Regions from separate parts of the Clostridium estertheticum genome, predicted to be linked through region 2. Evidence: predicted binding sites of a transcription regulator. Region 2 holds the regulator's gene; the other holds the start of a gene.
What was found. Region 2 encodes LexA, which represses DNA repair genes until DNA is damaged. Its sites were predicted from a motif close to CNAACANNTGTTNG; they were not measured.
Positions count from the first base shown of each region.

Region 1: a site for LexA is predicted at 13,290-13,303, ahead of recA (recombinase RecA). Genes of this name have one in related genera too.

Region 1 is NZ_CP015756.1:2,852,283-2,868,676, reverse strand. Features, by position in the region: gene rbfA (30S ribosome-binding factor RbfA) at 1-357, shown strand, start outside; gene truB (tRNA pseudouridine(55) synthase TruB) at 459-1,328, shown strand; gene A7L45_RS13150 (bifunctional riboflavin kinase/FAD synthetase) at 1,341-2,261, shown strand; gene rpsO (30S ribosomal protein S15) at 2,396-2,659, shown strand; gene A7L45_RS13140 (polyribonucleotide nucleotidyltransferase) at 2,769-4,895, shown strand; gene A7L45_RS13135 (M16 family metallopeptidase) at 4,990-6,264, shown strand; gene A7L45_RS13130 (YlmC/YmxH family sporulation protein) at 6,349-6,624, shown strand; gene dapG (aspartate kinase) at 6,686-7,876, shown strand; gene A7L45_RS13120 (ClpP family protease) at 7,933-8,616, shown strand; gene A7L45_RS13115 (FtsK/SpoIIIE family DNA translocase) at 8,811-11,117, shown strand; gene rimO (30S ribosomal protein S12 methylthiotransferase RimO) at 11,305-12,642, shown strand; gene pgsA (CDP-diacylglycerol--glycerol-3-phosphate 3-phosphatidyltransferase) at 12,626-13,171, shown strand; gene recA (recombinase RecA) at 13,338-14,393, shown strand; gene rny (ribonuclease Y) at 14,704-16,263, shown strand.
Region 2 is NZ_CP015756.1:2,414,375-2,430,768, forward strand. Features, by position in the region: gene A7L45_RS11090 (ATP-binding protein) at 1-736, shown strand, start outside; gene A7L45_RS11095 (ATP-binding protein) at 726-2,315, shown strand; gene A7L45_RS11100 (NAD-dependent epimerase/dehydratase family protein) at 2,338-3,003, shown strand; gene A7L45_RS11105 (methionine gamma-lyase family protein) at 3,076-4,353, shown strand; gene lexA (transcriptional repressor LexA) at 4,441-5,049, opposite strand; gene A7L45_RS11115 (hypothetical protein) at 5,222-5,704, shown strand; gene A7L45_RS11120 (tyrosine recombinase XerC) at 5,772-6,770, opposite strand; one part of gene A7L45_RS22585 (IS3 family transposase) at 7,083-7,467, shown strand; one part of gene A7L45_RS22585 (IS3 family transposase) at 7,467-8,419, shown strand; gene purB (adenylosuccinate lyase) at 8,485-9,915, opposite strand; gene A7L45_RS11140 (DUF378 domain-containing protein) at 10,164-10,373, shown strand; gene A7L45_RS11145 (MerR family transcriptional regulator) at 10,431-11,285, opposite strand; gene A7L45_RS11150 (ABC transporter ATP-binding protein) at 11,385-13,115, shown strand; gene A7L45_RS11155 (ABC transporter ATP-binding protein) at 13,112-14,893, shown strand; gene A7L45_RS11160 (acetyl-CoA carboxylase carboxyltransferase subunit alpha) at 14,955-15,908, opposite strand; gene accD (acetyl-CoA carboxylase, carboxyltransferase subunit beta) at 15,952-16,394, opposite strand, start outside.

The DNA of each region.
Region 1 (16,394 bases), 440 kb from region 2:
ATTCAAAACAAAATAAAAGATCCAAGATTAAGTGCTATGGTTAGTGTAACAAAAGTAGATACAACAAAAGACTTAAGTTATACAAAGATCTATGTTAGTATATTTGGAAGTGAAATTGAAAAGAAAGAAACAATTCAAGCACTTAAAAGTTCAGCTGGTCTTATAAGAAAAGAAATAGGAATGCATGTTAAGTTAAGACATGTTCCTCAGGTTATTATAGAGCTAGATGAAACAATAGAACGTGCAATACATTTAGAAAATATTTTTCATCAAATAAAGGCAAAAGATAAAGATGAACATGAGAAAAAGATTGAAGAAGAAACAAAGATTGAGGATGAAATAAAAAGTGAAGACTAATAATATTAACGATATCATTAACAAGATGAAAATAGTGTTAAAGTAAGTTTTGATAATGATAAAGTTAAATTAATGGAAATTTTAGAAAAAGAGTTGATGAAATGAATGGTATATTAAATGTATTTAAACCTACAGGAATTACTTCTTTTGATGTAGTGCGTTTAATAAGAAAAATCAGTAAAGTGAAAAAAGTAGGCCACGCTGGCACTCTAGACCCTGAAGCTAGCGGGGTTTTACCTGTTTGTATAGGAAAAGCAACAAAGGCTATAGATTATATAATGGGAGACTTTAAAATTTATGAAACTGAATTAAAATTGGGCGTTATTACAGATACTTATGATAGAGAGGGGAAAATTCTAAAAGAAAGTGAAGTTAATTCAGGCGTAGATGAAATTACGCTAGCTATTAAATCATTTATAGGAGAAATAAAGCAAGTCCCACCTATGTACTCAGCTCTAAAGGTTAACGGAAAAAAACTTTATGAGTTAGCGAGAGCTGGAATAGAAATAGAGAGAGAAGCAAGACCTATAACAATTTATGACATAAATATTACGGACATTAAATTACCTTATATAAAATTCACGGTAAAATGTTCTAAAGGTACATACATTAGAAGTCTGTGTTATGATATTGGGGAAAAATTGAAATGCGGTGGCATGATGTGGAATCTACAAAGAACTGCTACAGGTCAATTTCATATTGATAATGCTATAAATATTAATGAATTAAATGAAGAAAATATAAATAAATATATTATGCCTATAGAAACTATTTTTAGTGCGAATGCTAGGATTACCATAGAAGATAGATTTATTAAGTTCTTATTAAATGGTGTTATAGTAAAGGATAAGGCACTAATTTGTAAGTTTGAATCTGGCATTATGTATAGTATATATAATAATGATAATGATTTTATTGGAATTGCGGATAAAAGTGATGATGGTGTTAGACTAATAAAATCATTTATATAGGAGTATATTAAAATGTTAATTATAGAAGATAATTTTAAAACTAATCTTAAATATCAAACGTTTATTGCACTCGGAAGTTTTGATGGACTACATTTGGGACATATGCACCTTATAAATAAAACAGTGGAATTATCAAAAGCAAATAATGCTAAAAGTATGATCTGTACTTTTAAAAATCATCCATTGTCTGTTATAAATAAAGAAATTTGCCCAAAGCTTATAATGGATAATGATACTAAAGTAAAATTACTGGAAGACACAGGTATAGATATAGTTAATTTAGCTAATTTTGATAAAGATTTTATGAAGATAACTCCTGAAGAATTTATAAGGAATATGGTTAAGTGCTATAATGTTAAGGGAATAATTGTTGGTTTTAATTATAGATTTGGTTATAAGAATTTAGGCGATGTAGAAATGCTTAAGGCATATAGCACAATACTTGGATATGAGCTATATGTTTGTGATGCAATTAGTGTGAATGATGAAATTGTAAGCAGTTCAAAAATTCGTCATCTAATTGCTGAGGGTAATATTGTTAAAGCAAATGAACTTTTAGGACGTCCACATACTATTATTGGAAAAGTGATTACCGGCAAACAACTTGGTAGAACTATTGGTTTTCCAACTGTAAATTTAAATTATAATAAGGAATATATTCTTCCAAAGGGAGGGGTATATTATACTGTAATTGAATATGATAATTGTCTTTATAAAGCTATAACCAATATAGGATACAATCCTACTGTTGAAGGTGGTAAATTATCAGTAGAAACACATATTTTAGGCTTTGACAAGCAAATTTACGGTGAGATAGTTAAAATAAACTTTATAAACAGAATAAGAGATGAAGTTAAATTTAATACTGTAGAGGAACTAAAGCAGCAGCTTGTAAAGGATAAGGAGTATGCTTATAATCAGAAAATAGAATAATAAACGTAAAGATGTAAAAATTAATTTACAATTTAATCTTAGTTTGTTATAATTGATTTGAACCTTATGCTAAGTTAGCCGAATCACCAACGGTCTACTTGGAATATGGGGATTTTATTCGGAGGTGTTGTAAAATGACAAAGACTACAAAACAAGAAATAATGGTAAAACATGCAAGACATGAAGGAGATACAGGTTCTCCAGAAGTACAAATTGCACTTTTAACTGAAAGAATTACAGAGTTAAATGAGCATTTAAAAGTTCATAAAAAGGATAACCATTCAAGAAGAGGTCTATTAATGATGGTTGGTCAAAGAAAAGGTATGTTAGGTTACTTAAAGAACAAAGATATTGAAAGATATCGTGCAATTCTAGCAGAACTCGGACTAAGAAAATAATTCAGAGCGGCTTAGCCGCTCTATTATTTTAGGTTAGGGCAAAATATATACGATTAGCTACCAATGTTTATACAAATATTGGTAATTTGAATTGAGGGGAGGCAAATATATGATTCATACTATAGAAACGATTGTAGCAGGTAGAAAGCTTAAAGTTGAATATGGTAAGGTTGGAATGTTATCAGACTGTGCAATTTTTATGAGTTATGGTGAGACAGTAGTTTTAGTTAATACAAATGCTTCAGAAAAACCTAGGGACGGTATCGACTTCTTTCCATTAAGTGTAGAATATGAAGAAAAACTTTATGCTGTTGGTAAAATTCCTGGTGGCTTCATAAAAAGAGAAGCAAGACCATCAGAAAGAGCAATTTTAACTGCAAGAGGTATAGATAGGCCTCTAAGACCGCTATTTCCTAAAGGTTATAAAAATGATGTTCAAATTGTTTGTACAGTACTATCAGTTGAACAAGATAATTCACCTGAAATACTTGCTATGAATGGAGCATCACTTGCATTATGTATATCAAGTATACCTTTTACTGATGCTGTAGCAACAGTTTCAGTTGGTTTAGTAGATGGTAAATTCATATTAAGCCCAACAGCAGACGAGAGAAAAGTAAGTGTTATGAAGCTTACAGTTTGTGCTACAAAAGACAATGTAACAATGATAGAAGCTAGTGGAGACGAAATAGCTGAAGATGTAATGATAGCTGCAATCGACTTTGCTTTTGAAGCATGTAAAAAAATAGTAGCTTTCCAAGAAGAAGCTGTAGCTAAATTTGGAAAGAAAAAAAACATTCCTGAGTTTAAAAAAATAGATGAAACTCTCGAAAGTGAAGTTAGAAAGTTCTCATTTGATATGGTGAAGACAGCAATGTACATAATGGATAAAGATGAGAGAAATGTAATGGTTGATCAAATTAAAGCAAAAATAAGCGCTGAATTTGATGAAAAATATGCTGATAAAAAATCAGATATAGGTGAAATTTTCTATAATATTCAAAAAGAAATAGTTAGAAATATGATGTTAAATGAAAATAGAAGACCTGATGGAAGAGCTTTTGATGAAGTTAGACCAATAAGTTGTGAGGTAGGAATACTTCCAAGAACTCATGGAACAGGTCTTTTTACAAGAGGACTTACTCAAGTTATGGGAGTTGCGACACTTGGAGCATTAAAAGAAGCACAAATACTAGACGGAATAAGTGATGAGGATACTAAAAGATATATGCATCATTATAATTTTCCAGCTTATAGCGTAGGAGAAACTAAACCAATGCGTGGACCTGGAAGACGAGAAATCGGACATGGAGCACTAGCTGAAAAAGCAGTAGAACCACTTTTACCATCTGTAGAAGAATTTCCATATTCAATTCGTGTGGTATCAGAAGTATTAAGTTCTAATGGTTCAACATCTCAAGCAAGCGTAAGTGCAAGTATTTTGGCACTATTAGATGCTGGAGTTCCAATTAAGAGGCCGGCAGCTGGAATTGCAATGGGACTAATTACAAATGATGATTTATCTAAAGAAAAAGTTATAACTGATATTCAGGGTATAGAAGATTTCTTTGGCGATATGGACTTTAAAGTAGCTGGAACTGTTAATGGTATTACAGCTATACAAGTTGACACAAAACTTCATGGATTATCTAATTACTGCATTAAAACTGCAATTATAGATGCGAAAAAAGCTAGACTTCATATAATTGGAAAAATGAATGAATGTATAGCAGCTCCAAGAAGTGAAATGTCAAAGTATGCTCCTAGAATGTATGTACTAAATGTTGCACCTGACAAGATTAGGGATGTAATAGGTAAAGGTGGAGCAACTATAAAGAAAATTATAGCAGAAACTGGTGTTAAAATAGATACTAGTGATGATGGAAAAATTGTAATTATGTCTAACGATGGCGTGAGCGCAAATAGAGCAGTGGAAATAATTGAACAGTTAACTAAATCTGTTAAAGTTGGAGAAATATATTTAGGAAAAGTAACTAAGATTGCTGCTTTTGGAGCATTTGTTGAAATTTTACCTAATAAAGAAGGATTAGTTCATATTTCTAAACTTGATTTTGAGAGAGTTAATAAAGTAGAAGATATTGTATCAGTTGGCGATGAAATATTAGTAAAAGTAATGGAAATAGATAATCAGGGAAGAGTAAATCTTTCAAGAAGAGATGCTATGAAAGATAGCGAAAATGAAAAAAAAGAGAATGAAAAAAAATTGAATGAATAATAATAGAGGGGCTTAGGTGCCTTTTTATTTTTTTTAAATAAAAAACACTAATATGCACATAATAAATATAAAATCTCACTAAGGAGAGGCGCATATGTATAATTTGATTAAGTTAGATAATGGTTTAAGGATTGCAGTTGAAAATATTGAATATGTGAATTCTGTAAGTGTAGGCTTATGGGTGGAAAATGGCTCTAGAAATGAAAATACAGTTAACAGTGGAATATCACATTTCATTGAACATATGCTTTTTAAAGGAACGACAGCTAGAACTGCAAAACAAATTGCTGAAACCATTGAAGATGTCGGTGGTCAAATAAATGCATTTACAAGTAGGGAAGCTACATGCTTTTATATAAAAGCATTAGACACTCACCTTGATTTATCATTAGATATTATTTCGGATATGCTTTTTAACAGTACTTTTTGTGAAGAAGATATTGAAAAGGAAAAGGGTGTAATTGTCGAAGAAATAAATATGAGCGAGGATTCACCAGAAGATGTTTTAGCTGACCTGCATACAAAAGCAATTTGGGAATCAGACTCTATTTCGCTACCAATTTTAGGAACAATAGATACTGTAAATTCTTTTAATAGAAAAATGATAGTAGATTATATAGATTCGTATTATATACCAGAAAACTCAGTAATATCTATTTCTGGTAAATTTAATATGGAAAATATAGAGAAACTTGTTGAAAAATATTTTGGTAAGTGGCGCTATAAAAATAAACAGATTACTAAATATAGTAGCCCAAAAATATTTAATAACCATTATTTTAGAAAAAAAGATATTGAACAACTTCATATAAGTCTAGGAATTCCCGGTGTAGGTCTTGGAGAAGATGATATTTATACATTAATATTATTAAGCAATATACTTGGCGGTGGATCGTCTTCATTATTATTTCAAAAGGTTCGTGAAGATTTAGGGGTATGTTATTCGATTTATTGTTATATATCATCATTTAAAAATACAGGAGTTGTAAGCATTTATGCTGGGCTTAATCCAAAATATGCTCAAGTTGCTATTGATGTTATAAAAAAAGAAGTTAGTAACTTTGCGAAACTAGGAATCACTAATGAAAAATTAAGTAAAGCTAAGGAACAGTTAAAGGGTAGCTATATTTTAGGACTTGAAAGCACAAGTAGCAGAATGTTTAGCAATGGAAAATCAGCTCTGTTTATGGACAAAATAAATACGCCTGAAGAAATATTACAAAAAATAGATGAGATAGATATGATGAAAGTAAATGCTGTAATGGAAAAGACCTTCAAAATAGGTATAATAAATTCATCATATGTAGGAAGAGAAAATGAAATGCTTAAAAAAGTTTTTGATGGTAATGTTATTTCCGTGGACAAGTAAATTATTTAACAAAATATAAAAATAAGGTATATCTCCTTAATATAATCCATATTATTTTATGAGAAGTGTTAAGGAGATGTTTAAATGGAAGACAATGTAAAAATGTATAGTGAAATGGAAAGATATGAAATCATAAATATTAATGATGGTGATAAATATAGCAATTTAGGTAGTAATGATGTAGTTATTGATGAGAATGGCTTTTTAAAATTTTTAATTATAAACGATGGCAGTTCTAAGTTCAGCTTTTTTCGAAATAACGATATTATTGAAGTTCCTTGGGAATATGTTAAAAAAATAGGGTCTAGGACTATAATTATTGATGTTGATAATGAATTATTAAAAAAATCTCATGTTTAACGATATTTCAAAAATTGTTAATATTGCAGTTTAGATAAATGATTATTATAGGAGGTCAAAAATGAAGATATTAGTTCAAAAGTTTGGCGGTACATCTGTTTCAACTAAGGAAAAAAGAAAGCTTGTAGCAAGCAAAGTAATAAATGCAAAGGCTGAGGGATATTTACCAGTGGTAGTAGTATCTGCTATGGGAAGAAAAGGTGAGCCTTATGCTACTGATACACTGTTATCACAAATAGATGATGATTTTAAACTTGCAAATCCATTAGCAATAGATTTACTAATGAGTTGTGGTGAAATTATAAGCACTGTAATAATGTGCAATGAATTAAATAATAATAAAATTGGTACGCTACCTTTAACTGGAGGACAAGCAGGTATAATTACAGATAGTAGATATACAAATGCTGCGATACTTAATGTAGACACAAAAAGGATATTAAGTATTCTGAAAAGCGGAAAGGTTCCTGTAGTTGCAGGATTTCAAGGTATGGATGACAAGGGCTATGTTACGACCATTGGGAGAGGTGGAAGTGATGTTACAGCTGCACTACTTGGCGCAGCGCTTAACGCAGTAGAGGTCCAAATATACACTGATGTAGATGGAATAATGACAGCGGATCCAAGAATAGTTTCTGAGGCAACTTTAATAAAAAAGATAAGTTATGATGAAATATTTCAATTTGCGGATCAAGGAGCAAAGGTTATACACCCAAGAGCAGTGGAGATATGTAAAAAAAATAATATACCACTCGTAATAAAAAATACTATGAACGAGTGCGACGGAACTGTAATTTCAAATTTTGATAGTGAAGATGATAATAATATAATTACAGGAATTACACATATGAATAATAGGGTTCAAATAAAAGTAACTAAAAATTCTGGTTCTAGCTATGATGATCTTTTTGATATTCTAGCTGAAAATTTTATAAGTATAGATCTTATAAACGTTTTTCCTAAAGAGAAAATATTTACTATTGATGAAAAAGACTTTACTAAATTTACCGATTTAACAAAAGAACTTAATATATCTTATTCTTATGTTAGTGATTGTAGTAAACTTGCAATTATTGGTTCAAAAATGAGAGGTATACCTGGTGTTATGGCGAGAATACTTAAGGCGTTAACAAAACAAAAAATTGAAGTATTACAAACAGCAGATTCTCATATGACAATATGGTGTCTTGTAGAAACAAAAGATGCCCAAGAAGCTATTATCGCACTACATAGAGAATTTAAATTAGGTTAAAAAATGTATATAGTTTCTCTTAATGCACAAAATAAAGTGAATTAGGAGGAATGCAAATGTTAAAAACTCAAAAAAACAATGAAGATAAGAATAATGATCAGGTAGAAAGTATCAAAGAACTTGGAACGACTAATGTTGCAACTCAGGATGATAGGATTCAAGTTTTACCAATTATTGGGCAAATAGAAGGACATATGATGTTATCTCCTCAAACAAAGGCTACTAAGTATGAACATGTTATTCCAGAACTTATTGCTATGGAGAGAGATGAAAAAGTAAAAGGTATTCTTATAGTCCTAAATACTGTAGGAGGAGATGTGGAAGCGGGACTTGCAATAGCGGAGATGATTCGCAGCGTAAGTAAGCCAACAGTGTCACTTGTGGTCGGTGGAGGGCATTCAATAGGCATACCACTAGCAACAGCTGCTGAATATTCATTTATTTCTCCATCTGCAACTATGATAATTCACCCTATAAGAATGAATGGTTTAATCATAGGAGTACCTCAAACTTTTGAGTATTTTAATAAAATGCAAGAGAGAATCACAGAATTTATTATTAGAACCTCAAAGATTGACAAGGAAACGGTAAATAGACTAATGCTTCAAACTGATGAGCTTTTAAATGATATGGGTACTATACTCATAGGAAAACAAGCAGTGGATAATGGGCTAATAGATGAAGTTGGTGGAATAAGTGAAGCTTTATCAAAGTTAAATGAAATGATAGATAAAGTTTAAAAACAGATATAAATAGGTCTAAATGACCTATTTATATCTGTTTTTATTGACTGTTTATTATAACCACCAGATTCTAATGGTAATTCTTATAGAAGTAGTTTAAAATACATTTATAAATCTATTTAAAGATAAAGGTGATTTATAATGTTTGTAGAAATAATAAAGATAGAACTAATAAAAATTGAGGTGATACTTTGGCCAGAAAAAAGACTAAATCTAAAGGTTCTAAGATTGTAGATAGTGATAGTGAAATTTTTGGAATAGTATTAATAACAATAGGCATATTAATGTTATTAAGCATATTTTCAACTATATTTTCAAATTCTAATTCAATATCAGGTATGATTGGTAATTTTATTAATCATCTACTTTTTGCGACTTTGGGGTTAGGTGCATATCTTTCTCCGTTTTTGATATTATTTATAGGTTTTTGTGATATTGTTAAGAAAGGTAAGATAAATTTTAGTAAAAAGTTTTATGGGATAATGCTTACTATAATGAACACATTGCTATTTATACAAATGTTAACTTTAGATGAGTACTATGTTAAAGGAGATTTTTTGCTTGGAATAAATAAAATATATAAATCATCAAGTGTTTTACACGGTGGTATTATTAGTTATTCCATTGATGTACCAATGTACACATTATTTGGTGATGTTGGAAGTTGTATAATTTTTATTGCCATTTATGTAATTTGTTTAATTATAATATTAAACGTATCGTTAAATGATGTATTTATGTATTTTAAGGAAAGATTTATTACTAAAAGAGATACTAATAAAAATGATAGTAAGGAGCTATATATAGAAAACAATGATAGTCAAGAAGAGTTAGCGGTTTCAAGTGGAGGGAAAAACAAATTTATTAAAGATATTAGCAACAAAATTAAAATAATTGATTTTATAAAGTCAAATGATATTGAAGCGGAAGGCCAAGTACAAAATGAAGATGAAGCCCCTAATATTAATAAGAGTGATAATACAAGAGGCACAAAAGTAAAGCACATAGATAATTCTATAAAGCAAGAGCTTGAACAAGAAATTCAATTAAATAGTGTGCAAATAAAGCCAAACTATAAATATGAATATCCTACTTTGGAGTTATTAAATGAAAATATTACTTCTAAAATGAATAAAAATGATAAAAAAGAATTACTTAATAATGCGAATAAATTGCAAGAGACATTAAGTAGCTTTGGAGTTGAAGCAAAAGTTATTCAAGTTACCAAAGGACCTTCAGTGACAAGGTTCGAGCTTCAGCCAAATGCTGGGGTTAAGGTGAGCAAGATTGTGAATTTAGCAGATGATATTGCATTGAATTTAGCTTCGTCGGGTGTAAGAATTGAAGCACCAATACCCGGTAAGGCGGCTGTAGGAATTGAAGTGCCAAATAAAGAGTTAAGTGCAGTGTACTTAAGAGAAGTAATAGAGTCTAATGAATTTTTAGAAACAAACAAAAATTTGTCTTTTAGTTTAGGAAAAGACATAGGTGGTAATTGTGTTGTTTCGGACTTAACAAAAATGCCACATTTATTAGTAGCTGGGGCTACGGGCTCCGGAAAGAGTGTTTGCATAAATTCATTAATAATAAGTTTACTTTATAAATATTCACCAGAGGAGGTTAAGTTATTGCTAATTGACCCCAAGGTTGTTGAATTAAATATTTATAATGGAATACCTCATTTATTAATACCAGTTGTAACAGATCCAAAAAAATCAGCAGGTGCTTTAAATTGGGCTGTTAATGAAATGACAAGAAGATATAAGAGTTTTGCAGAAAATAATGTGCGAAGTATTGAGGGATATAATGAATTGGTTAATAAAGGCATTCTTGAAGAAAAATTACCATGGATTGTCATAATAATTGATGAGTTAGCGGACTTAATGACGGTTTGTGCAAATGATGTAGAAGAGTATATTGGTAGGCTCGCACAAATGGCAAGAGCGGCAGGAATGCATTTAGTAATTGCTACGCAAAGGCCTTCGGTGGATGTTATTACAGGCGTGATAAAGGCTAATATACCTTCAAGAATATCATTTGCGGTTTCAAGTCAAATAGATTCAAGAACAATTTTAGATTCCGCTGGTGCAGAAAAATTACTTGGTAAAGGAGATATGCTTTTTTATCCGTCTGGAGAGGCTAAACCAATTAGAATACAAGGAGCTTTTGTATCAGAAGAAGAAGTTGAACGAGTTGTTAATTTTATAAAGGACCAGAAGACAGAGGTGAATTATGAAAAAGAAATAATAGATGAAATAGAAAGTAGTTCGGTAAAGAAAGATGATAATGAAGGCATTGATGAATTGTTAAATGAAGCAATTAGAATAGTTGTTGAAAATGGTCAAGCATCAACTTCCTTATTGCAACGTAAGCTAAAAATAGGTTATAATAGAGCAGCGAGAATTATAGAACAAATGGAGGAACGTAGGATTATATCTGGTAGAAATGGAAGTAAACCTAGGGAAATATTGGTAAGCAATGCTGAGCTTAAAAGTTAATAAAACAAATTTTTGTAAGAATAATTGTAAATACCCTTGTTTAATTTGTAAATCACATTTACAATAATTTATGTATACAAATATAGAATGATAATAGATAATAGTTATTATCTGTTTTAAGAACTAAACAACGAGGAAAAAGTTAATAAATGGGATTTACCGCAGAGACAAACAAGGAGGCTGACTTATGGAAAAATTGAAAGTTGGAGTTATAAATTTAGGTTGTGATAAAAATAGAATTGATAGTGAGATTATAATAGGTAGTTTAAGTGAAAGATATAATATGACAAATGATCCTAAACTAGCAGATATAATTTTAGTAAATACATGTGGATTCATAGAATCTTCAAAACAAGAGTCAATAGACACTATTCTAGAAATGTCTGAATATAAGGAAAAGTATAAGTGCACAGTACTAATTGCAACGGGGTGCTTAACTCAACGTTATGGATCAGAGCTGCTTGAACTTATGCCAGAACTTGATATTATGCTCGGAGTTAACGATTATAACAAGTTATTAAGTAGTATAGAAGAGGTGCTTTTAAAAAAAATTAAAGTACAATATTGTAGTTATAGTGATGAAAACATAAATGAAGGACAAAGAGTATTAACTACAGAAACCTATTCTGCTTATGTTAGAATTTCAGAAGGGTGTGATAATGCTTGTACATATTGCGCAATACCAAATATTAGAGGAAAATATAGAAGTAGAAAGATGGAAAATATAATACAAGAGGTAAAGGGATTAAGTGAACGTGGATGTAAAGAAATTATATTGGTAGCTCAAGATACAACCAGATATGGAATTGACCTTTATGGTAAAAAGAACTTACACACACTGATCAGCAAAATTTCTGAAATAAGCACAATTGAATGGATTAGAGTACTTTATTGTTATGCAGAAGAAATGACAGATGAAATAATTGATGAAATAGCTTTAAATGATAAAGTTTGCAAATATGTAGATATACCAATCCAACATATAAGTGATGATATTCTTAAATTAATGAAAAGAAAAGGCCGAAAAAATATTATAACAGAAAATATAAATAAGATGAGAAAAAATATTAAGGGATTAGTACTTAGAACTACTCTAATTGTAGGATTTCCAGGAGAAACTCAGGAAAATTTTGATGAGTTAAAACAATTTATTAAAGAAACCAAGTTTGATAAACTAGGGGTTTTTCAGTACTCTAAGGAAGAGGGAACTGAAGCCTGCGAAATGGAAAATCAAATTTCAGAGGAAATAAAAGTTAAGCGTGAAGAGGAATTAATGATTATGCAACAAAGTATATCAAAAGAAATTAATAATAAAAAAATAGGAATGATTTATAAAGTTTTGGTAGAAGGTTTTAATGGTGAAACTTATTATGGTAGAAATTATGAAATGGCACCAGAAGTAGATGGTAATATTTTCTTCGAATCTGATAAAAATTATGATAAGGGAGAATTTGTTAAAGTGAAAGTTACTAAAGCTTTAGAATATGATTTAATAGGAGTTGTGTGCTATGAATCTTGCAAATAGACTTACAATGATACGAATTTTTTTAGTACCTATATTTTTACTTTTTATAGCAGCTAAAGGTATACCTTATGGAAGAGAACTTGCTACAATTATTTTTATCTTAGCTTCTCTTACTGATAAATTGGATGGTTATATAGCAAGAAGTAGAAATCAAATAACTAATTTCGGAAAATTTATGGACCCACTAGCCGATAAATTATTAGTAACTGCGGCGCTTGTATCATTAGTAGAACTTCATATAGTGTATGGGTGGGTAGCTATGATTATAATTGCTAGAGAATTTGCAGTTTCAGGTCTTAGAACAATAGCTGCGTCAGAGGGAAAAGTGATTGCAGCTAGTAAGTGGGGAAAACTAAAAACCGTTATTCAAATAGTAGCTATAATAACAGCTCTGATAAATTTATCTTATGTGAATAATACATTAAATATATTTACTGATGTTTTCATGGGTGCGGCAGTAATTATTACAATAATATCAGGTGTCGATTATTTTGTAAAAAATAAAGGCACAATTAGAGTTGATAAGTGATTAAATTATTAAAGACTGTTAATAATAAAAATATGCACTTACTATAGTGTTACAAAATTGGAAATATTATATTACAATGCATGTTGACCATGTGAAATAAATAGTGTATACTTACAATGGAACAGACGTTCGTTAATGAAGGATGGTGAGCCCGAAGGGGAAATTTATGAATAATGAAAAATTAAAAGCATTAGAAATTGCTATGGGTCAAATAGAAAAACAATTTGGAAAAGGTTCTGTAATGAAACTCGGAGCAAATAGTAAGTTAAATGTAGAGGCCATTTCTACCGGCTGTTTAGGACTTGATATAGGACTTGGTATAGGTGGAGTACCTAGAGGAAGAATGATTGAAGTTTTTGGACCAGAATCTTCAGGTAAAACTACAGTTGCACTCCATATAGTTGCAGAAGCTCAAAAAAATGGTGGAACAGCTGCATTTATAGATGCAGAGAATGCATTAGATCCTGAATATGCTAAGGCTCTAGGAATAGATATAGAAAATTTAATAGTCTCACAACCGGATACTGGTGAACAGGCTTTAGAGATTACAGAGGCGCTAGTACGTTCTGGAGCTATTGATGTAATTGTTGTGGATTCAGTAGCAGCATTAGTACCTAAAGCTGAAATTGAAGGCGAGATGGGAGACTCTCATATAGGACTCCAAGCAAGACTTATGTCTCAAGCTTTAAGAAAACTTGCAGGGTCCATAAATAAGTCTCAATGTGTTCTTGTATTCATAAATCAATTAAGAGAAAAAGTTGGAGTAATGTTTGGTAGCCCAGAAGTAACTCCTGGTGGTCGGGCACTTAAATTTTATGCATCTGTTAGAATAGATATTAGAAAAATAGATACAATTAAACAAGGTGACGAATTTATGGGTAATAGAACAAGAATAAAAATTGTTAAGAACAAAGTAGCTCCTCCATTTAAGAAAGTTGAATTCGATATTATGTATGGTCACGGCATATCTCGTGAGGGTGATGTCCTAGATATAGGTGTTACAGAAGAAATTGTACAAAAAAGCGGGGCATGGTTTTCCTATGGAGATATACGTCTTGGACAAGGAAGAGAAAATTCAAAACAATATTTCGCCGAGAATCCCCTTGTTATGCTAGAAATAGAAAACAAAATAAGAGCAAAACACGATTTGCCATTATACAATAATCCAGAAATTAATAAAAAAGAAGTAACTAAAAAGGAAGCTAGTAAGAAGGAAGCATAAAGCAAGTTTATACTTGCTTTTTTCTTTAATTAATTATTAATTGTTTGTTTATTAATTTTATATAATTTTAGTTAAAACTATAAGTAATACATATAACTAAAGGATATTATTATAGTACTGGATATATAACGATAAAATAGATTATTTAATTCCTATAATCTTGACATTAATTGAAAAGTAATATAAAATAAATACAAATACTGGTTTGCATATTTTAATTGCTACCAACTAAATAAATATAGCACCTTTTCTAGCTTTCATATTTACTCTTAAATAGATTTGAAATAAGCAAGGGAGGTGTTGATAATCGATGAATAATACTAAAGGTTTACTAATTTTTATAGTAGTTTGTGCTATTTTGATTGTTATTTCTGTAGTTGGTTTTGTTGTAGTTTATACTAGAAAAAATAAATCTCAAGCAAATATTTCCGAGGCTGAAAAAGAAGCTAAAAAAATTCTTGATGATAGCGCGAAAGAAGCTGAAACAAGAAAGAAAGAAGCTATTTTAGAGGCGAAGGAAGAAGTTCACAGACTTAGAACTGATTTAGAAAAAGAATCAAGAGAAAGACGTAATGAAGTTCAAAGGTTAGAAAGAAGAAATATCCAAAGAGAAGAATCTTTAGATAAAAAAGGTGATGTGTTAGAGAGAAAAGAAGAAAATCTTAATAAAAAGCAACAAGAAATTGAGACTGTAGAAACAAGTGTACAAGATTTATACACAAAACAAAGGGGAGAATTGGAAAGACTATCAGGATTAACATCTGATGAAGCAAAACAAGTATTGTTAGAAGAAATAAAGAAAGAAATTAAACACGATGCTGCAATTATGATAAAAGAAATTGAAACTAAAGCAAAAGAAGAAGCAGATAAAAGGGCAAGAGAAATTATTACTTATGCTATTCAAAGATGTGCGGCTGATCATGTTGCAGAAACAACAGTTCATGTGGTTTCTCTTCCAAATGATGAGATGAAGGGAAGAATAATAGGCAGAGAGGGTAGAAACATTCGAACGCTAGAAACACTTACGGGCGTAGATTTAATAATAGATGATACTCCTGAAGCAGTAATTCTTTCCGCATTTGATCCGATTAGACGAGAAGTTGCAAGAATTGCACTTGAGAAGCTAATAGTGGATGGAAGAATTCATCCTGCAAGGATTGAAGAAATGGTAGAAAAAGCTAAAAAAGAAGTTGATAGCGATATAAGAGAAGAGGGAGAACAAGCAACTTTCGAAACGGGAGTTCATGGTCTTCATTCAGAAATTATTAGGCTACTTGGAAGACTAAAATACAGAACTAGTTATGGTCAGAATGTATTAAAACATTCAATAGAAGTTTCATACTTAGCGGGACTTATGGCTTCAGAACTTGGAATTGACCCAACACTTGCTAAAAGATGTGGGTTACTTCATGATATAGGTAAGGCTGTGGATCATGAAGTTGAAGGACCGCATGCACTTATAGGTTCAGAAATCGCTAAAAAACATCATGAGTCGCCTATCGTAGTAAATGCTATTGCAGCGCATCATGGTGATGTTGAGTTACAATCTCTCGAGGCGATACTAGTTCAAGCGGCAGATGCTATATCAGCTGCAAGACCAGGTGCAAGAAGAGAAACTCTAGAAGCATACATTAAAAGATTAGAGAAACTAGAAGAAATTGCAAATTCTTATGAAGGTGTGGAGAAGTCATATGCTATCCAAGCTGGAAGAGAAGTCAGAATTATGATTAAACCAGATGTAATCGATGATGCTGGTGCTGTCGAAATGGCAAGAAATCTAGTTAAGAGAATTGAAAATGAACTTGAATATCCAGGGCAAATTAAGGTGAATGTTATTCGTGAAACACGAGCTATTGATTATGCGAAATAAAAACATATAATAACAAATCCTCTTGAAATCTAGAATATTTCTAAATCTTAAGAGGATTTTTTTGCGCAAAGTATTAACTATATGTTAAATGGTGAAACTTGTGAATAAAAATAATTTGTTCCATTTACATC
Region 2 (16,394 bases):
TATAATGATAGATGAATTTGCTCAAACAATAGAAAATATTCAACAAAAAGAAGGCACTGCATCTGCAGTTCATCTTCTTCAAAGTAATAGAGTTTTAAGGCAAAATAGTGATATAAATAATAAATTTCAATTTATATATACAGGTTCCATAAGCCTTGAGGGCATTGCAAGACGAATGGATTCTTCAAAGTTTATAAATGACCTAGATATAGTAAAAGTTACTCCACTAAGTGAATCAGAAGGTAAAAATCTTATAAATGAGCTACTTAAAGGACTGGATTTTACTATGGACGAGAGTACTATAAATCATATGCTTAATGAGATTAAGTGGTTAATTCCTTTTTATATTCAACTTGCTATGGATAAAATTCAGGATATTTATGACGAAGATAATTTATGCGTTATACATAATAAATCAGTAGATGTTGCAATAAAACGTATGATAGAAGAAAACAATAAGTTTAGTAGTTGGCATGAGAGACTTGTGGTGTACAAAAATAATGATTATAAGTTCATTATAGAAGCATTAGATCTAATATCTATATCAGAAGCTAAAAAGATAACTTATAATGAAATACACAATTTAGCCGTGAAATATAATCTTTGCGAAACATATAAAGATCTCTTGAATACTCTTATAGATGATGGATATATAAATAATGATGATGAAGGAAAATTTTATACATTTACTTCTCCAATATTAAGAATGTGGTGGTGTAAAAAGAATGCAAACTAGTAGTGTAAGTTTTTATAACCCCAACAATTTAACAGAGAAAGAACTAATTGATAGTTTTGTAATAAGAAAAAAAGAATTTCAAAAAATTATAAATGATATAAAAAGTTCAGATATGAAATATCCAGAGCAGCATTATATGATAGAGGCTCAAAGAGGATATGGTAAAACAACTTTACTTAAAAGATTATACTTTGAAATTAAAAGAGATACAGAATTAAAAGAAAGACTTATTCCTGTTATATTACCAGAGGAACAATATAATATACGTAGATTATTTAAGCTTTGGGAAGTCGTAGCACAAAATCTTGAACTAGAAAGTACTGAATTTATAGGACTTTATAATCAAATGGATAAAGATGCAAATGAAGAAAACTACGAAGATATATGTTTTAAAATAGTCGAACAAAGACTTAAAGAGCAAAATAAAAAGTTAATACTTCTAATAGATAATACTGAAGATATTTTGAAGAAGTTTAAACTTATTGAGCAGCAAAAACTTAGAGAAATTTTATTAACCTCTTCTGAAATTCGTTTTATAGGAGCATCTTCAGAGGTTTTAGAATTCACTTTTAATTATGAAAAACCCTTCTATGACTTCTTTAAGTTAATAAAATTAAAAGGATTAACTACAGAAGAAACTAATGAATATTTTGAAAAATTAGGAGAAATTTCTAATAAGAAAGGTATGAATGAACTAATCAAAATCAATAAAGGTAAAATAGAAGCCATAAGGCGGTTAACTGGTGGGGTACCTAGAATAATGTCATTACATTTCAGTAGTGTATGTTCTGATAGAGGACTAGCCTTTAAAGACATAGATACATTATCGGATAAAGTAACACCTCTTTATAAGCACGTAATGGATAATTTATCTCCAGTGCAGCAAGAAATTGTAGATGTTATATCTTTAAGCTGGGAGGCCATAACTACAAAAGAAATTGCAGACAAAATAAGAATGCAAAGCAAAGAAGTGTCAGCTCAGCTAAATCAATTAGAAAAGAATGGTGTAATAAATAAAATACCTCTGAACAAGAAAAATTATATGTATCAAATTAAGGATCGATTCTTTAACATATGGTATCTAATAAGATTTGGAGGAGAAAAAGAAAAACAGCAGGTGTTATGGCTTGTAAATTTTTTAGAAAGCTGGTGTAGTAGGGAAACTTTAATTAATAAAAGTAAAAACAAAGAACAAGATTTAAATTATGATAAAAATCGTAACAATTTTAGCAGTATCTATGAATTATCAAAAACCTTACTTTTGAATGATAAAATAGAAGAATCCGTTAAAAAGTCTCCCTTGTTTTTACAAGTAGCTAATAATACAGATAAATATAATAGATTTATTAATGAGTATTTTATATTACTAATGGCTAAAAAACAATATAACTCATTATTAAATCTATTTAATGAAAAGAAATTTATGCTAAAGGATAAGTTTAAGCCTACTTATTATGCTTTAATGTACTTTATAAAAAATCAAAATGAAAAATTTGAAATTGAATATAAAAAAGTGGGGGAGGAATTAAAGGAAACTGTTGAAGAAATTATTGAAGAAGTTAAGAAGAATGAAGAATAAAAACTAAATAAGGAGAATAAGTATGGAAAAGAAAACCGCTTTGGTAGTTGGAGCTACAGGACTTGTTGGGGGCAATTTAGTTAATATGTTATTAGAAGCCCCTGAGTATGAAATGGTAATAGTTTGGGTTAGAAAATCTACGGGAATAAATAATAAAAAGCTTGAAGAAAAAATAATCAATTTTGAATTGCTTGACACCTATAAGCTTGAAGACACGGTTAATCATATATTTTGTTGCCTTGGAACAACTATAAAAAAGGCTAAGAGTAAGGAAGTTTTTAAAAAAGTTGATTTGGAATATATAGTTTCTTTAGCAATGAAAGCGAAGGAAAATGATGTATCACAATTTCTTGTAATTTCAGCAATGGGATCTGATGTAAAGTCCGCCGTTTTCTATAACAAAGTTAAAGGTCAAATGGAAAATGAACTTAGCAACTTAGGGTTAAGAGGCCTTAAAATTTTTAGACCGTCTTTACTTTTAGGAGATAGAACTGAATTTAGATTTGGTGAAAAAGCAGCGGAAGTTGTTTCAAAATGCATACCATTTATATTTAACGGTGCTTTAAAAAAATATAAACCTGTATACGGAAATACTGTGGCAAAAGCTATGTATAAAGTTGCAATAGAAGAAAAATCAGGAATAGAAGCTTTTAATTCTGAGGTAATTCAAATAAAGGGCACAATATGAATAAAATAGTGTAGATGTATGTTATTATTAATGATGTAAATTAAAATACATAATACAAAGGGGACATGGATCATGTTAGATATAACAAAAGAATACCTACAAAAAAAGTATAAAATAAATTCAAAAACGATAGGACTCTATGATATAGCAATAAAAGATGTGCAAAGTGAGTTTGAAAAGCTTGATGAAGTAAGGGAGTATAACCAACTTAAGGTTTTGACTGCACTTCAAGATGAGAGAATTAGCGAATCTCATTTTACAAACTCTTCTGGATACGGTTATGGTGATATAGGACGAGATTCATTAGATAAAGTATATGCAAGAATTTTCAATTGCGAGAGCGCACTAGTTAGGCCACATTTTGTTAATGGAACACACGCAATTGGGGCAGCATTGTTTGGCAATTTAAGACCTAATGATACAATGCTATCTGTATGTGGAACGCCTTATGATACACTACATAATATAATTGGTATAACTAATAAGAAAGATATAGGATCATTAAAAGATTTTGGCGTAAAATATAAACAACTAGAATTAAATAATTCTAAGGTTGATATAGATCTAATGAAAAAAACAATGATATCAGATAAATCAATAAAGCTCGTTCATATTCAAAGATCTACTGGATATGGATGGAGAAAAGCTTTGTTGATTTCTGAGATAGAAGAAATTATAAAAGCAGCAAAATCTATAAATCCGAATGTAATTTGTTTTGTGGATAATTGTTATGGAGAATTTATTGAAACTACAGAGCCAACAGATGTTGGTGCAGACTTAGTTGCAGGTTCTTTAATAAAAAATATTGGTGGCGGAATTGCACCAACAGGTGGATACATTGCAGGTAAAGAAGAATATGTAGTGCAAGCTTCATATAGACTAACAATTCCAGGCATAGGTGGAGAATGTGGTTCTACATTTGGAGTAATGCGTTCTTTATTTCAAGGATTGTTTCTAGCTCCACACGTAACTATGGAAGCGTTGAAGGGTGCTATTTTCTGTGCAAGGATTATGGAACTTGCAGGGTTTGATGTTCTTCCTAAATATACTGATAAAAGAAGTGATATAATTCAAGCTATTAAATTTGGAAATAAGGAAATGCTAATTAATTTCATTAAAGGGATACAAGCAGGTTCTCCAATTGATTCATTTGCTCAGTGTGAACCATGGGATATGCCAGGATATGAAGATAAGGTAATAATGGCAGCAGGGGCCTTTATTCAAGGAGCATCTATAGAATTATCTGCAGATGCTCCAATAAGGGAACCTTATATAGCATATTTACAGGGCGGATTAACATTTGATCATGCTAAAATTGGAATATTAATAGCTCTTTCAAAAGTTATATAAATTTCGAGTAAATACTTCAATATAGGATAGAAAAAGAGACTACAATTAAAATTATTGTAGTCTCTTTTGTTTCCTTTAAAGAAATAATTAATACTTTCTATAAATGCCGACGAGTATACCTAAAATTGAACAGTCATCTAATATGATAGGGGACATTGATGAATTCTCAGGCTGAAGCCTTATATGTCCTTTTTCTCTAAAAAATCTTTTAATAGTTGCTTCATTCTCAATAAGTGCTACAACTATATCACCATTTTTAGCTGAATTAACTTTCTCGATTATAGCAAGATCACCATCTAATATTCCGGCTTCTATCATGCTACTACCAGAAACTTTAAGCATAAATAACTCATTATTAGTTTTAGTAAAATTTAAAGGTATAGTAAATGTATCTTCAACATTCTCAACCGCAAGGATTGGTACCCCAGCTGTAATTTTCCCTATAATAGGTATATCTATAAGTTCTTTTCTTATAACAGCATCCTTTAATAATTCTATTGCACGAGGTTTAGCAGGGTCCCTACGTATATATCCTTTTTTTTCTAATCTTTCTAAATGACCATGAACAGTTGAGGTGGATTTCAATCCTACAGCTACACATATTTCTCTCACTGAGGGTGGATATCCTTTTAATTGAACTTGATCTTTTATAAAGTTATATATTTCACTCTGTTTATCTTTTTTTTGAGTTAACATGTAAACACCTCTCATTCATGGTATAATTATACCATATAAGTTCAAAAACATCAAACAAATGTTCTATTTCAGGGTATAAGAATAAAAATTAATAAGTATTTGATTAATGATACCTTATTTGTTATAATAGTTCATTATAATAGTATTAGAAATAAATGTAGTGGGGTGTTGTATGTCTAAAAACTGTATATTTAATAATAAGAAAATTTGTAATGACTGTGGTGATTGTGAAGTCTGCGAATTAAATTCAAATAAGAAATGTGATAATTGCGGAAAATGTTTAGAACTTGAAGGTTTTGATGTTAAAGCTATAAAAATTGATGAAGTCTTTGAAGATGCTGGAACTGGAAAGTTAGATGATGATATTTATAACGTGGATGAAATTGATGAATCTGCTTTAGAAGAGACCATAGAAAATAAAGATGAAGAAACATCTAAAGATGATGAAGCATCAAAAATTGAAGCATACGAAGCGTTTTTAGCTGAGGAAAAGCAAGAGAAGCTAAATAAAGATAAATACATACCTGAAAATAATGAAGTTTGGGAATTTATAGATGATATAGATGGAGCAAAAGAGTTACTTGAAGACGAAGAAGATAACTCAGAATTTCTTCAAGAGGAATTTCCAGGACTTATAAGACTAAAGAAGGTATAAAAAGTATAGAGTAAGAGGGCACAGGAGTATATATTATCACGGATGTGATAGTATATACTCCTTTTTATTATTCATCAGATAGGGGATTCGACTTAACAGCATTTCTTAGTTTTTCATCGTCAGCATGAGTATATATCTGAGTGGTAGAAATATTTTCATGTCCTAATATGTCTTGTAAACTTCTAATATCTACGTTTCCATACTTATACATAAGGGTAGCTGAAGTATGTCTTAATTTATGAGGAGTATATTTATTTTTGTTGAGCCCAGCATCTCCTATATGCTTTTTAACAATTCTTTCTACCGTTCTTTTATTAATTCTTCCAAACTTGCCACTGATAAAGAGGGCATCCTTATCCTCAGCATGAATTTTATCTATGTTCATATTTCTAATAGGTAAATATTTATAGATTGCTCTAAGTGATGCTTTATTTAAATAAATTGTTCGCTCTTTATTTCCTTTCCCAATTACAGATAATGTATCTTCTTTCATATCGGACAAATTTATACTACAAAGTTCTGACAATCTGAGACCACAATTTAGGAATAATGTAATAATACTATGATCTCGAATAGAATGTTTATCTCGAGAGATTGTAGCTTCGAGTAGGTCCTTACTTTCATTTAATGTTAAAAAAACTGGGCTTCTTTTTCCAATCTTAGGGGACTCTAAATCTATAGTTGGGTCTACAGTTAGTACTTTAGCCTTAGTAGTTAAATATTTAAATAGGGACTTTATGGATGCAATTTTTCTAGCCTTAGCATAATTGCCATTAGCCCTATATTTACCAAGATAAGAGATAAAGGCGTATAAATCCTGTAATTTAAGAGTTTTTAATGTATCTAAGGTAAAGTCGCTAATTACAATGTCTTCAAGCTTTATGTTCTTATCTGAAGGAATTAAATCTTTATACATTTTTAGAAACTTTAAAAGTAATGACAAATCGGCAGTATAAGCAATTATAGTATTAATAGAACAGCCTTTAATAGTAGATAAATAATTAAAATAATCATTTAGAAACGGTGGTAGTTCATTTTTATAAATACCATTTAGATCAGATTTCATAGTAACCTCCAAAATACATAATAATGTCGTGAAACTTACATTTCACGACATTATTATACTACAAAAGAGGGGGTAAAATCATGTTTATTTTAAAATATAATTATATTTATTTTTTATCTATGTTTTTTACTAGTGTATTAATAGTGATTTACTTTTAATTTTATAAAATAAAAAGCTATCAGTTTTATATTTATAATGTACCCTATAGGGCAGACGGATTTAAAAAAGTCTACCCGGTAGGGTATTTTTATGTATAATAAAGAAAAGTATAATAATTTAAATTAGATATATACAAGGATGGTGGAAATTTAAATGAGCAACAAAACATTTACAGAAAAAGATGTAGCAATACTAGCTAAAAACAAAAATGTTAAAGCAGTAAGTATGAAGGGAATTACATATACAGATGAATTTAAACGCATTTTTATAATAGAGAACGAAAAAGGAAAATTTCCAAGGGAGATATTTGAAGAAAATGGGTTTGATATAGATATAGTTGGGATTAAACGTGCTAAATCATCAGGATCTCGCTGGAGAGCTGCATATAGAAATGAAGGTATATGTGGACTAAATGATGCAAGAAATGCGAATACTGGAAGACCAAGAGTGAGAGAACTTTCCGCAGACGAAAGATGCGAGCGCCTTAAAGCCCAAATTAACTTGCTGAAAGCTGAGAATGAATTGTTAAAAAAAATCGACATCCTAGAAAGAAGGCTGATAAGCAAGAAATAATCTTAGTAGCACAGGAAAAATTTATTCTTATAAATTCACAAATCGAAAAATATAAGCTCAAAAATATGCTTACCCATTTATGCAAAATTACGGGTGTATCTCGTTCTGGATATTACAATTATTTCTCTACTAAAGCTCTCAGCCGTAGGCGCCAACGCGATAGGTTGGATGAAGCAGTAGGTGAAATTGTACTAAATGCATATAACTTTAAAAATCGTAAAAAAGGAGCTAGACAAATAAAAATGACATTAGAAGGCGAATTTGGAATCGTATACAATTTAAAACGTATTAGAAGAATAATGAAAAAGTATGGTATCATTTGCCCCATTAGAAAAGCGAATCCATATAAACGTATGATGAAAGCTACAAAGGAGCATACTGTTTTAAAAAATCTATTAAATAGAAATTTCAAACAGAATATACCTGGAAAAGTATTGCTTACAGATATAACTTATCTATTTTACGGAAAAAGTAAGAAGGCATATTTATCTACGATTAAGGATGGATCTACAAATGAGATTTTGGCATACAATGTGACTGATAATTTGAGATTAGATATCGTAACAGACACTATACATAATCTGAAAAAGAATAGAAAAATTAAATTGCCTAAAGATGCATTTATACACTCAGATCAAGGATTTCATTATACGAATCCGACATTTCAAAAGCTAGTAAAAAAATCTGGTTTAGGACAATCAATGTCAAGACGTGGAAACTGCTGGGATAATGCTCCACAAGAATCATTCTTTGGCCATTTCAAAGATGAGGCATACATAAAATCATGTGAAACATTAGAACAACTAAAGCAAGAGATTAAGCAATATATGATCTACTATAATAAATTTAGATATCAATGGGGTCTAAGAAAGATGACTCCTGTTCAATACAGAAATCATCTTCTCAAATCAGCATAGACTTTTTTTAAAATTGTCCTTGACAAGGGGTACACATTAATTCCTGATAGCTTTTTACAATCAAATTATACGTTTATTGAAGTTTCAACGCCAATTGCATCTTTATTAGCTGCGAGTATTGGATTTACATATTCACCTATAAAGTCTACTACTTGACTTGGAGCTCTTCCAACAAATTTAATTGGATCAATTACAGCTATAATCTCTTCTTTTGACATCTTAAAGATTGGATCATTTATAATTCTCTCTATAAGATCATTATTTAGACCTTCTTCTTTAACACGTTTAGCTGCATCCATAGAATGAACTCTAATGTGTTCATGAAGATCTTGTCTGTCTCCGCCCTTTTTAACTGCTTCCATAAGGATATTTTCTGTAGCCATAAATGGTAGCTCGTGGTTTACATGAGAAGTAATTACCTTTTCATATACAACCATGTTCCCTGCTATATTCATATATAAATTTAAAACTCCATCAAGTGCAAGAAAAGCTTCAGCCACAGATATTCTCTTATTAGCTGAGTCATCTAGTGTTCTCTCAAACCACTGCGTGGCAGCTGTTATAGCAGGATTTAATGAATCTACTATAATATATCTAGCTAAAGAACTAATTCGCTCAGAACGCATAGGATTTCTTTTGTATGCCATTGCCGAAGATCCGATTTGTTTTTTCTCAAATGGCTCCTCTACTTCTTTCATACTTTGAAGTATTCTTAAATCATTACTAAATTTATAAGCACTTTGAGCTATTTCTGAAAGTGTATTTAGTATTATAGAATCTACTTTTCTAGAATAAGTTTGACCAGTAACTGGATATGTATCAACAAATCCCATTTTATTTGCTACATATTTATCTAAGTCTTTAACCTTCTTCTCATCATTTTCAAATAAGTTCATAAAGCTAGCTTGAGTTCCGGTAGTTCCCTTTACTCCAAGTAACTTAATATTATCAATTACGAAGTCCAAATTTTCTAGATCCATTACTAAATCTTGAATCCATAGTGTTGCTCTTTTACCTACTGTAGTTAATTGTGCTGGTTGCAGATGCGTGTAACCTAAAGTAGGAATATCTTTATATTTTAATGCAAATGTTGAAGATTTACTAATTACATTAACTAATTTCTTCTTAATTAATAATAAAGCCTTTTTCATGATGATAAGGTCTGTGTTATCACCTACATAACAGCTAGTAGCTCCTAAATGGATTATCCCCTTTGCAGTTGGACATTGTACGCCGTATGCATATACATGGCTCATTACATCATGTCTTATTTCTTTTTCTTTTTCCTCAGCCACTTCATAATTTACATTATCAACATTGGCTTTAAGCTCATCAATTTGATCCTGCGTTATATTAAGTCCTAATAATTTTTCACCTTCAGCTAATGCTACCCAAAGCTTTCTCCAAGTTTTAAATTTCATATCATCTGAGAATAAAAAACTCATTTCTTTTGATGCGTATCTACTATTTAATGGTGTATTATAAGTATTTCTCATATTTTGCCTCCACACGTACGTATTAAGATATAAACCGATTATCATTCATATTATAACATACAATATTGTAAAAAGTAATGTAAATGTTCGTATATACTAACTATAAAATCTAAATAACCTTTGAAATTATAAATTCATCTCCCCTCATATTAATAATACTCTAAAGAAGTCATTAAATAGTTCTAAAATATTATATTTCTAATATAATTTAAACAACTAGAAATAATTATAATAGTGTGGGGGTAATTATGTATAAGCTTAATAATATAGACAAACTATCATTTATATTAGTATTGGTGGGCGCATTAAACTGGGGACTTTTGGGGTTATTAAATTTTAATCTAGTTAACGCCATCTTTGGAGCTATTCCATTTCTTGCTAGATTTATATACATCTTAGTAGGACTATCTGCTGTTAATATTATCGTGTTTATATTCAGAAATAAAAAAGAATACTAATATTATTGGTAGTAAAAATACTCCATATCTATTATGGAGTATTTTTTGTTGTTTTAGTCAAATATTTATACTGTTCTCCCCTTCTATTAAGCTTTCAACCTCAACTGAAATTTGAGTTAAATAATTTTCATATCCTTTTACTGTTATTTCATCTAAAAGAAATTCTTCATAAGAATATTTTTTTATATCAAAATTAGAGGCTTTTAAAAATTGAAGTATTTTATTATATGTTTTGTCGATATTGTTATAGTCCCCTTTGTGATACGCTACACAATAGATGCCCTTTGGTTTAGTAAAAGTAAAAGGAACATCATCTTTAGAATTTAACTTTGTATATAAATATGAATAATTTTTAGCTACTCCCTTTAATATATTATCCTTACTTATCATGATGCAACTAGAATATCCAGAGTTAATATGGTTTAAAGTGCAATAGTTCATATGCTCGGACAATGTTTTAAAATATTCATTATCGCTCACATTTTCTATTGAATTGCTTAGAAGAAGATATTCCTCATCAAAAAATTCTAAATGGATTTTAGAATAATCTATTATACACGCATATTCTGTTATGGAAATTTTTGTTTCCATGAGTTTACGTATTCTTTTTAAGTTTTCTATCTCAATATCAATATCTAGTATTTTATTTTTAAATAACTTAATTAATGCATTTGGGCTCCTATTATCGAGATAAGATTTAATCTCCTTTAAAGGCATATTTATCTCTTTTAAATTAGTAATAACATCAAAAAGATCAAATTGTTGTTGAGAATAATATCTATATCCATTATCATCTCTTATTTCTGGTGAAAAAATGCCTATATCATCGTAATGGAAAAGAGTTTGTTTCTTTACATTACATAACTTTGCAAAATCTCCAGTAGTAAAATATTTATTAAACTTTTCATTCATAGATTGTTTCTCCTCTTGACTATACGGTAACTATATACTTTATTATAATATTATTGCAATAATATTTCAAGGGTACTTAAAAAGGAGTGAACATAAGGAATGAAACTAATATTAAAATATATAAAGAAATATAAACTGCTTCTAGTGCTTAATATAATATCAATTTTTGGATTTGCATTAGTGGAACTCGGAATTCCAACAATAATGGCTAAAGTTATTGACATAGGGATAGCTAATAAAGATATAGCATATATAAGGCATATGGGGATTGTAATTGTTGTAATATCTGTAGTTGGGTCTATGGGTTCAATATTATTAGGGTATTGTTCTTCAAAAATTTCTACTAGTATGATTAGAGATATAAGAAATGCTATTTTTAGAAAATCTCAGGAATTTTCACATAGTGAATATGATAAGTTTGGAATATCATCAATGATAACTCGAACAACCAATGATGTTTTTCAATTGCAACAATTTACAAATACTCTGTTAAGAACAGCATTACTTACACCTGTTATGTTTATTGTAAGTTTAGTGATGATTCTTAGAACCAGCTTACAGTTATCCGCAGTATTAGCGATAACTGTACCATTCATAGTTGGTGGAGTAGTTATTATAGCTAAAAAATCTTATCCACTTTCAGAAAAACAACAGAAAAAATTAGATGGATTAAATAGAATTTCAAGAGAAAATTTAACTGGAACTAGAGTAATCAGGGCGTTCGGGAACGATGATCATGAAAACCAAAGATTTGAAAAGATAAATAATGATTATGCCAGTGTATCTAAAAAGTTATATAAGCTTATGGCAATCCCTCAACCAGCTTTCTTTATCTTGTTAAATTTCGCTGTGTTAGTTATTTTTTGGGTCTCTAGTAAAATGATAAATTTAGGAACATTGCAAGTTGGACAATTGGTAGCGTTTATAGAGTATTTGTTCCATGCAATGTTCTCTATTATTCTTTTTTCAATGGTGTTTATCATGTATCCCAAAGCACAAATTTCAGCCAATAGAATTCAAGAAATATTAGATGAAGAACCTATTATTAAAAATCCTATAGATGGTATTAAAGATACCGATATTAAGGGTATTGTAGAATTTAATAATGTTACCTTTACGTATCCAGATGGAGAAATTCCAGTATTAAGAGATATTTCCTTTACAGCAGTAAAAGGAGAAACAGTAGCATTTATAGGAAGTACAGGCAGTGGTAAAAGTACGTTAATTAATTTAATTCCAAGATTTTATGATGTTACAAAAGGTAACATAAAGATAGATGGAGTAGATGTGAGAGATTATGATTTAAAGGCATTACGTGAAAAAATGGGATTTATACCTCAAAAGACATTGCTATTTGCTGGCAGTATTGACACTAACATTAAATTTGGCAAAAATGATGCAGATAAAGAAGAAGTTGAACATTCTGCAAAGGTAGCTCAGGCTTATGATTTTATTAATAGTAAACCTAAAAAATTTGAGGAACTAATAAGTGAAAGTGGATCTAATGTGTCGGGAGGTCAAAAGCAAAGATTGTCTATTGCAAGAGCATTAGTTAGAAAACCTGAAATTTATATTTTTGATGATAGTTTTTCTGCCCTAGATTTTAAAACAGATGCACTGCTTAGAAAAAGATTAAAGGACGAAACTAGAGATTCCATAGTTTTAATAGTTGCACAGAGGATGGGATCTATACTTGATGCTAATAAAATAATAGTATTAAATGAAGGAGAAATAGTAGGCATCGGGACTCATAAAGAATTATTAAAAACCTGCGGAATCTACCATGAAATTGCATCATCTCAACTTACAAAGGAGGAACTTGCACAATGAAAAAGTTAAAGTATTCGATAAGAAAAATTTCGCCCTTCTTAAAACCATATAGGAAACCATTTATTGCTGCAATTTTATTTATAGTAATAGCTGCCATTTTCACTACTATTGCTCCAAGAATAGAAGGATTAATTACAACTAGTCTTGCCAAAGATGTTATGAATATAGTGAAAGGTACAAATGGAACTTTCGTTAATTTTAATTATATTTTAAGGGTCTTAATAAGATTAGCTTTTATCTATGTATTTGGAGCATTATCCACTTATTTAGCAAGTCTATTATTAGCTAATGCTATTCAAAATACTATGAAAGATTTAAGAAATGCCGTTCAAGGTAAAATCAGAAAATTACCTATAAGTTATTTTGATAAAAATAGCTATGGTAATGTACTTAGCCGTATAACAAATGATATAGATACTATTTCTAATGCACTACAGCAGAGTTTTAGTCAAGTTATAAATACAATATTGGCACTAACTTTAGCCAGTGTTATGATGTTTACAATTAATGTAAAACTTGCATTGTTAGTTATACTTATAGTGCCAATAAGCTATTTAATATCAAAATTTATAGTTAGTAAATCTCAAAACCTATTTAATAAACAGCAAAATGTTTTAGGGAAATTGAACGGTAAGGTGCAAGAAATATATACTGGATTTAATGAAATAAAATTATATGGGAAACAAGAAGATGCTATAAAAGATTTTGAAAATATTAATGATGAACTTTTTAATACTGGATTCAAGGCACAATTCATATCAAGTATAATGTCTCCCTTAGTTTCATTAGTAACTTATTTGGCAATTGCAGTCATTGGAATTATTGGTTCGATATATGTTATAAGTGGAATAATGACAGTTGGTAATCTTCAAGCTCTTATGCGGTATATTTGGCAAATAAATCAACCAATTTCTGAGGTGACGCAATTATCTTCTGCAATACAATCAGCCTTTGCAGCAATTGAACGTGTATTTGAAATACTAGATGAAAAGGAAGAAATTCCAGATAAAGTAGATTTTATAAAACTTGAGAATCCACGTGGCAATGTAACTTTTGAGCATGTGAAATTTGGATATAATAAAGATGAGGTTCTAATTGAGGACTTAAATGCAGAGATAAAAAGTGGTCAGATGGTTGCTATAGTTGGTCCAACAGGAGCAGGTAAAACCACATTAGTGAATTTATTAATGAGATTTTACGATATTCAAGGTGGATCTATAAAAATAGATGAAGTTGATACTAGAGATATGAAACGTGAAGATTTACGTTCTATATTCGGTATGGTTCTTCAGGATACTTGGTTATATAATGGAACAATTCATGATAATATTGAGTATGGTAGATTTGGAGCTAGCAATGAAGAAATTATTGAAGCAGCTAAAATAGCTAACGTACATCACTTTATTAAAACCCTTCCAGATGGGTACGACATGTTCCTAAATGAAGAGGCTTCTAACATATCCCAGGGAGAAAAACAACTTTTGACTATAGCAAGAGCTATAATATCAAATCCAGCAATATTAATATTAGATGAAGCAACTAGTTCAGTTGACACTAGATTAGAAATATTACTTCAAAAAGCTATGAGGAATATAATGAAAGGAAGAACTAGCTTTGTTATTGCACATAGACTTTCAACTATTCGTAACGCAGATTTAATATTGGTTATAGATCAAGGAAATATTATAGAGCAAGGAACCCATAATGAATTAATGAAAAGGAGTGGTTTCTATGAAAAACTCTATAATAGTCAATTTGGGAGTCAAGCAGCAAACTAAAATCATTACTTCTAAAGCAGCCAGGTATATATCTTAATTATGCAATAAAACAATCACCTTTTTAATATTCTGCAATCTTGCCAATTTTTCTAAATTTATAATATCTCTTGGTAAGAAGGGATTCTATTGATTCACATTTTAATCTACCAATTGCTTCCTCTAAATTGCGTTTAATACTAATTGACATCTCATCTATATTAGTATGTGCTCCGCCTAGAGGTTCTTTTATAATTCTATCTATTATTTCGTAATTTATCAAATCCTGAGCTGTTATTTTCATGGCACTCGCTGCTTCACCCGCAAGACTTGCATCTTTATATAATATACTAGCAAAACCTTCTGGTGATAAAATAGAGTAAATTGCATGTTCGAGCATCCAAACTTCATCCGCTACAGCCATTGCTAAAGCTCCACCACTTCCACCTTCACCAATGACTATTGAAATTATTGGTGTTTTTAAAGTTGACATATACATAAGATTTCTAGCTATTGCTTCACCTTGACCTCTTTCTTCTGCACCTAATCCACAATATGCCCCCGGAGTATCAACAAAACAAATAACAGGTCTTTTAAATTTTTCTGCCTGTTTCATAAGTCTTAAAGCTTTTCTATATCCTTCTGGATTTGGCATACCAAAATTTCTCTTTATATTTTCCTTTGTGTTATTTCCCTTTTGCTGCGCTATAACAGTTACAGGTATACCATTAAACTCTGCGATTCCACCCACAATTGAAGCATCGTCTCCATAATACCTATCGCCATGTAACTCAATAAATGAATCAAAAATTTTATTTATATAATCAAGAGCAGTCGGACGTTCCACTAGCCTTGCAATACTTACTTTATCCCAAGCAGTTAAATTTTTATAGGCTTCCTTTTGCATATTATAGAGCTTTATTTGCATCTGTCTTATCTCTTTATCTAAATCCATATTTTGATCTTTTGCTAAATTTTTTAGCTCATCTATTTTACTTTTAAGTTCATACATGTTCTTTTCAAAAGGTAAAGTTACCATAAAATTTCACTCCTTATGTATTACTTTTGTCTTTCTGTCGGTGCTATAAATGAAGTTTCAATATCTGCGCTAAAGTTTCCTTCATAACTTTTCTATCCACTATTTTGTCTATAAAACCCTTCTCAAGCAAAAATTCGGCCCTTTGAAACCCCTCAGGCAATTGCTGCTTTAATGTCTGCTCTATAACTCTTTTTCCTGCGAAACCTATTAGTGCATTAGGCTCTGCGAGGATTATATCTCCAAGAGTTGCGAAACTTGCTGTAACTCCGCCTGTGGTTGGATCTGTAAGAACAGTTATATAAAGATTACCACTTTCATTATGTCTTGCAATAGCAGCACTTGTTTTAGCCATTTGCATTAGAGAAAATATGCCCTCCTGCATCCTAGCTCCCCCTGATGCTGTAAATATAATAATTGGTTTTTTACTCTCTGTTGCTTTTTCAATAACCCTCGTAATTTTCTCTCCAACTACAGATCCCATACTTC